2 regions of the Bacillus sp. iso_77 genome follow, and region 1 is predicted to be linked to the other one. Evidence: a T-box and tRNA genes for the amino acid it is inferred to sense, from the RefSeq annotation. Region 1 holds a T-box; the other holds one or more tRNA genes.
The links. The T-box of region 1 lies ahead of trpS (tryptophan--tRNA ligase). A T-box ahead of a tRNA ligase gene usually reads a tRNA of that ligase, here a tRNA-Trp.

Region 1 (3,474 bases):
CTTGGTTCATTTTCAACCAGAACACAGTAGGTTCTAGTAATCTTTTCATCCGCTTATCACCTTCGTATTGAGAGATGATGGCAGGTGTTGATAATTTAGGTGTAATATCAGCTTCTCCCGCTTCAAATGCGTTAACAGCTGCTTGTGGATCTTTAGATACTTTAAAAGTAAGTTTTGTCATAGAGACGTTCTTTTTGTCCCAATATTCTTCATTCTTTTTGTATTCCCAAGTAGTTGCTTGTGGTCCATCCCAAGAAGAAAGTTCATATGGGCCGTTGTATACAAGGTTCTTTGCAGTCTTCGCATATTTGTCACCTTGTTCTTTAACGAATTTTTCATTCACTGGATAGAATGTTGGGAATGAAAGCAGAGATTGGAAGTAAGGAATTGGTTTTTCAAGTGTAATTTGCAGTTCTTTATCGCTTACAGCTTTAATTCCTAGTTCCTCAGGCTTTGCTTTTTTGTTGTAAACTTTATCAGCATTCTTAATTTTACCAACCATCATATATGGGCCATACTCAGACTTTTGTTCTGGATCTAAAGCACGTTGCCATGCATATACGAAGTCTTGAGCTTTAACTGGGTCACCATTAGACCATTTTGCATCTTTAATTTTGATGTTGTAAACTGTTTTATCTTTGTTAGCAACTGGTTCTCCATCAGCCATACCAGGCACTAATTCTTCTTTATCGTTGAAACGATACAAACCTTCAAACACGTTATTCATAGTCGTAAAGCTGATTGTATCACTCGCTTGGATTGTATCCATTGCAGGCATTTCCTGTGATTCTAAAATTGTAGCCTCTTGTTTTGAATCTTTGGATGCAGTGCCCTTGTCGCTACTTTGTTTACCTGAACATGCAGATACAAAAATAGTCAGCACCAATAAAAAAACTAAAAGCAGTGAAAATTTAGACTTTTTCATCTAGTTGTTGACCTCCCCTTCATAAATGAACTACAGGAACTATTATACTAGCAAATAAGTAATTGTGCATTCATTTTTTTAAGAAAATTTTCATATTTCCACTGTTTTTTAATATTTTTATTAAAAAATTGAAATAATTTGGTTATTTTTCTGAGATTTCGTGATCTTAAATACCTAATCAGAAGTAATCCTGTCTATACAATTGGCAATCTTCATGATTCATTGTAAACTGATATCAAGAAATTGATTAAAACAACAGCTTCGTTCCTTGTTTCGTTTTTCTTATATAGTGAAAGTCTTGAATTAAACGTTTTTATTGCTATTTTAGTACAGTAAAGTTTTAATGCGCAGGAGTGATTGTTATTAGATTTTTTATTCTTTTACTTAGTTCTAATGGCCTTGTTTTCATTTTAAGCTTCCTCTTTTATGGGCACATATCTTTCTTAAGCATGATTAACATCACATTTTATTTAGCTTCTGGCACTTTGCTAGTGTGGTTATCGTTCATCACTTTAAAAAGTGGATTTTTTGATCAAATATCTTACAGCTTCCGAAAGGTGTTTGATTCTTTAAATAAGCAAAAGGACCATGTTGATGACAGTTTAAACAAACATTTATCATCATCTTTTCAAAGTAACTTTTCAACCTTAAGAACATTAGGTTTGAGTTTACTCATTGAAATGTTAATATTGCTCTTGATTTATTATATGTAAGTTTTGACTTTTGATTTTTGCTTATTTATAATGAATGAAATTACATTTTTGCGATGAAAAAGAAGAGTACATATATTCACCATTTACAGAGAGTCTGCGGTCGGTGCAAGCAGATAATGGCATGTATGGAATGGGCTTTGGAGCAGCTAACCGAACACTTGATAGAGTCAGTAGGCTTAGACGGAGCAGTCTCCGATATCAACGTCTTGAGTGATTTCGTATTGAAATAACAAGGGTGGTACCACGGTTCATTCGTCCCTTTTCTGTTGAAAAGTGATGGGTGGGCCTTTTTATATTGAAGAAAAGAGGTTTTAGTATGACAAAAAAGACGATTTTCTCAGGCATACAGCCTAGCGGTTCTGTGACATTGGGGAACTACATTGGAGCGATGAAACAATTTGTCGATCTTCAGCATGATTACAACGGCTACTTTTGTGTGGTCGATCAGCATGCCATTACGGTCAGTCAGGATCGTTTAGCCCTTCGACAAAATATTAGAAGCTTAGCCGCTCTTTATTTGGCAGTGGGACTTGATCCAGAGAAGGCAACATTGTTTATCCAATCAGAGGTACCTGCCCACGCCCAGGCAGGATGGATGCTGCAATGTGTCGCTTATATTGGGGAATTAGAAAGAATGACTCAATTTAAGGACAAATCTGCTGGTAAGGAAGCAGTCGTTTCAGGACTATTAACGTATCCGCCATTAATGGCTGGCGATATTTTGTTATACGGTACGGACTTAGTTCCTGTAGGAGAAGATCAAAAGCAGCATCTTGAATTAACGAGAACGCTTGCTGAACGCTTTAACCGAAAGTATAACGACATCTTTACTGTACCTGAAGTCAAAATTCCAAAAGAAGGCGCTCGGATTATGTCTTTAACAGACCCAACGAAAAAGATGAGCAAATCTGATCCGAACCAAAAATCTTTCATTACCTTATTAGATGAGCCAAAACAGCTTGAAAAGAAAATCAAAAGTGCTGTGACTGATTCAGAAGGCATCGTCAAATATGACAAAGAAAACAAACCTGGAATTGCCAACTTGCTGACGATTTATTCTGTATTAGGGAACGTATCGATTGCAGAGCTTGAACAAAAATACGAAGGCAAAGGTTATGGTGAATTTAAGGGAGATCTTGCGAACGTGGTCGTGGATGCGTTAAAACCAATTCAAGATCGCTATTATGAACTCATTGAGTCAGATGAGCTTGATCGCATTTTAGATGAGGGTGCTGAAAAGGCAAACCGTGCGGCAAATAAAATGCTGAAAAAAATGGAGAATGCAATGGGTCTTGGCCGGAAACGCAAATAAAACAAGCTTGCAGCATATTCAGCTGCAAGCTTTTTCTAATTCACTTTTGATTCGTTTTCCATTTCCCAAAGTTTTTCAAAAAATGGCTGTCCTTTAATCATTTTTTCACAAAAGGCTAAATGGTTTTCTGACCATCCATCAATGGTTTCGTTATAAAGCATGTTCCAAATTTCCTCGAAAGACATTCGTTTGATCTGGTTGTACATGCGCGGATTCCATTCTGTATACCAATAGGCAATTTCTGCTCGGTTTTGAAGCCCCTTTAGTTGATCTAGCGCCATAAACATCAGCTGCTTCAGCTGTCTTTCTTTTCTCGTTAATCCGCTGATATGCTGCGGTGGTAATGATAGGATGTGATATTCTTTCGTCGATTCAAGGCTGTCCGGCGTGAATTCATACTCCTCTGCCTTCACATCTTTCACCATTTCATAGACCAATTGCTCCTGTCTTGGAATCAATCGGCTCTTTCTCACAGGGATGGAATAACCAATCGTATCCACAGCGATGATTCTAATCCCGTCCGT
Region 2 (3,474 bases), 250 kb from region 1:
ACCCCTAAAAACTTTGGAGCATAGGAGAAATTCTTTTTTTCTAAATGCTTTAGCAGCTTTTGTATATTCATATTATCTGACTTTACCTCTCTGCGAACCGTATCTCCCGAACGATATACGTTGGAGACATTTCCACCTGTCAATAACTCTTCATGATCATTTTGTTTTTTCATAAATTCTCCCCCAAACTGGGTCACAATGATGATGCCAGCTAAAGATGTGTATGTACCCACAAATATTCATTTAGCTACACAAAGGTAGTTCACTGTTTTATGTGAATGCGCTACTCCATTTTGTTTCCTTATATGGTTAAATGTATCGTACCAAATGTTGCAAATCATCTAAAGTTTATTCTGTTAAAAGTAGTACATGCTCATTCTCTTCTAATAGGATTCTATTTTCATCTAAATAACTCATTTAAACCACAAAAAAACGTTTCACCACGAGGGTGAAACGTTGGGTTCACGGTAAAAACCAAACTTTTAATAGATACCGGTGGCCGGAGTCGAACCGACACTCCGTGATAAATGATTCCAAAAAGGCAAGGTATACCCTCTTAAAGTAAAGCAGCCGTTAATGAAATAAGAATTAAAGTTCTTCTTGATATATTGCTGATTTTATCGGCTTTAAAGTCAAAGGAATTTTAAACTCATGAATACTTTCAATATGATTAAAAAAATGATCTATATCGTCATAATCCATTGACCATTCTTCTACCACCTTTAACTTTTTTAACTCACTTGTTGGTTTAAATAAAAATTCACAGTGCAGTTGTTCCATGTGAGAATAATCATCTTCTTCATAAATTGTAAACTGACGTACAAAATCAAGATGAAATAGTTCCTCTCCTGTAAAATCATAGACACCACACTGAAATAAAATTTCTTTATCTTCTTCGCCCTCAACGGTCTCCTTTGAAAAAGCCTTAAATGTTTCCCAAACCTTATTTATCTCATCGGTATCTTCACCGATGCTATCTTTAAGATAACTTTCAGCATTTTTAACCGTAATCATTACAACACCTCCTATGTACAATTGATCCAATCCATCTTCAATTGTCCTGCCCCTTTAGTTTAATCATAAGGTAACCATCAATAAAGTAAAAGTCAATCTCCTTAGAATGGCCCTCAGCAAAAACCGTTTTTTCACCATTTGAAGTAATTTTGTCATGTGAAAAACTAGCTAAAACAAATAAAAAACGCCTCTCTACAATCTGTAGAAAGACGTTTTAAACGTTAATATTCTTTAATTTTTCTGTAATTGACGATAATAAAGAATATCTAAAACTAGATACCGGTGGCCGGGGTCGAACCGGCACTCCGTGAGGAACACGATTTTGAGTCGTGCGCGTCTGCCAATTCCGCCACACCGGCATGATCATTAAAGAGCGCAACTTATAATAATAAAAAATGGTGCCGAGGGCCGGACTTGAACCGGCACGGTAGTCACCTACCGCAGGATTTTAAGTCCTGTGTGTCTGCCAATTCCACCACCCCGGCAGTCTTTTCAAAAAAGGCGACACCCGGATTTGAACCGGGGATAAAGGTTTTGCAGACCTCTGCCTTACCACTTGGCTATGCCGCCATAATTGGAGCGGAAGACGGGATTCGAACCCGCGACCCCCACCTTGGCAAGGTGGTGTTCTACCACTGAACTACTTCCGCATATCAACTGGGCTAGCTGGATTCGAACCAACGCATGACGGAGTCAAAGTCCGTTGCCTTACCGCTTGGCTATAGCCCAATAATAAAATGGGGCGATTGATGGGAATCGAACCCACGAGTGCCAGAGCCACAATCTGGTGCGTTAACCACTTCGCCACAACCGCCATAGATGTTATGAATCATATAATTGGCAGGGGCAGTAGGAATCGAACCCACACCGGAGGTTTTGGAGACCTCTGTTCTACCGTTAAACTATGCCCCTATGAAAATAAAAATGGTGGAGGGGGGCGGATTCGAACCGCCGAACCCGGAGGGAGCGGATTTACAGTCCGCCGCGTTTAGCCACTTCGCTACCCCTCCACATTTGAAAAACAGTGCCGGCAAGAGGACTTGAACCCCCAACCTACTGATTACAAGTCAGTTGCTCTACCAATTGAGCTACACCGGCAAATAGTGGTGGCTCGGGACGGAATCGAACCGCCGACACACGGATTTTCAGTCCGTTGCTCTACCAACTGAGCTACCGAGCCAAGTATTCTTTTTAAAAAATGGCGGTCCGGACGGGACTCGAACCCGCGACCTCCTGCGTGACAGGCAGGCATTCTAACCAACTGAACTACCGGACCAATAGAGAAAAAATTTGGTTGCGGGGGCAGGATTTGAACCTGCGACCTTCGGGTTATGAGCCCGACGAGCTACCGAACTGCTCCACCCCGCGACGATATAAAAGATATGGTGGAGGATGACGGGCTCGAACCGCCGACCCTCTGCTTGTAAGGCAGATGCTCTCCCAGCTGAGCTAATCCTCCGAATAAAATGCTGGTATGTATTTCTATAAAAATGGTGACCCGTACGGGATTCGAACCCGTGTTACCGCCGTGAAAGGGCGGTGTCTTAACCGCTTGACCAACGGGCCCTTTATTATGTAAATTGTGGCGGAGAGCAAGGGATTCGAACCCTTGAGACGGGGTTACCGCCTACACGATTTCCAATCGTGCTCCTTCGGCCACTCGGACAGCTCTCCAAATTGGCTCCGCAGGTAGGATTCGAACCTACGACCGATCGGTTAACAGCCGATAGCTCTACCACTGAGCTACTGCGGAATGAAGAAAGCCTGGCGATGTCCTACTCTCACAGGGGGAAACCCCCAACTACCATCGGCGCTGAAGAGCTTAACTTCCGTGTTCGGTATGGGAACGGGTGTGACCTCTTCGCCATCATCACCAGACAATTTAGTGACAAAAGATATTATACTATGTATTACAAATAAATCAAGAGATTTTTGAAAAATGTTCTCTCAAAACTAGATAACAATGTTCATTTTTCACATTAGAATATAGGTTAAGTCCTCGATCTATTAGTATCTGTCAGCTCCACGTGTCACCACGCTTCCACCTCAGACCTATCAACCTGATCATCTTTCAGGGATCTTACTTCCTTGCGGAATGGGAAATCTCATCTTGAGGGGGGCTTCATGCTTAGATGCTTTCAGCACTTATCCCGTCCGCACATAGCTACCCAGCGATGCCCTTGGCAGAACAACTGGTACACCAGCGGTGCGTCCATCCCGGTCCTCTCGTACTAAGGACAGCTCCTCTCAAATTTCCTGCGCCCGCGACGGATAGGGACCGAACTGTCTCACGACGTTCTGAACCCAGCTCGCGTACCGCTTTAATGGGCGAACAGCCCAACCCTTGGGACCGACTACAGCCCCAGGATGCGATGAGCCGACATCGAGGTGCCAAACCTCCCCGTCGATGTGGACTCTTGGGGGAGATAAGCCTGTTATCCCCGGGGTAGCTTTTATCCG

Region 2: it encodes a tRNA-Trp, which carries the amino acid that the T-box ahead of trpS (tryptophan--tRNA ligase) is inferred to sense. The anticodon was not compared.

Annotation. Positions count from the first base shown of each region.
Region 1 covers NZ_CM149683.1:1,125,848-1,129,321, reverse strand. Annotated here, with positions in the region: gene AC0VYC_RS05640 (peptide ABC transporter substrate-binding protein) at 1-925, opposite strand, end outside; gene AC0VYC_RS05635 (DUF3899 domain-containing protein) at 1,375-1,638, shown strand; T-box leader at 1,683-1,901, shown strand; gene trpS (tryptophan--tRNA ligase) at 1,955-2,950, shown strand; gene AC0VYC_RS05625 (YjbA family protein) at 2,986-3,474, opposite strand, start outside.
Region 2 covers NZ_CM149683.1:878,798-882,271, reverse strand. Annotated here, with positions in the region: gene AC0VYC_RS04430 (phosphotransferase) at 1-173, opposite strand, end outside; gene AC0VYC_RS04425 (hypothetical protein) at 589-1,014, opposite strand; tRNA gene AC0VYC_RS04420 (tRNA-Leu) at 1,292-1,373, opposite strand; tRNA gene AC0VYC_RS04415 (tRNA-Leu) at 1,411-1,499, opposite strand; tRNA gene AC0VYC_RS04410 (tRNA-Cys) at 1,514-1,584, opposite strand; tRNA gene AC0VYC_RS04405 (tRNA-Gly) at 1,590-1,664, opposite strand; tRNA gene AC0VYC_RS04400 (tRNA-Gln) at 1,672-1,743, opposite strand; tRNA gene AC0VYC_RS04395 (tRNA-His) at 1,753-1,828, opposite strand; tRNA gene AC0VYC_RS04390 (tRNA-Trp) at 1,853-1,926, opposite strand; tRNA gene AC0VYC_RS04385 (tRNA-Tyr) at 1,940-2,024, opposite strand; tRNA gene AC0VYC_RS04380 (tRNA-Thr) at 2,040-2,112, opposite strand; tRNA gene AC0VYC_RS04375 (tRNA-Phe) at 2,119-2,194, opposite strand; tRNA gene AC0VYC_RS04370 (tRNA-Asp) at 2,214-2,290, opposite strand; tRNA gene AC0VYC_RS04365 (tRNA-Met) at 2,306-2,382, opposite strand; tRNA gene AC0VYC_RS04360 (tRNA-Val) at 2,398-2,473, opposite strand; tRNA gene AC0VYC_RS04355 (tRNA-Glu) at 2,506-2,580, opposite strand; tRNA gene AC0VYC_RS04350 (tRNA-Ser) at 2,598-2,688, opposite strand; tRNA gene AC0VYC_RS04345 (tRNA-Asn) at 2,693-2,767, opposite strand; rRNA gene rrf (5S ribosomal RNA) at 2,777-2,892, opposite strand; rRNA gene AC0VYC_RS04335 (23S ribosomal RNA) at 3,002-3,474, opposite strand, start outside.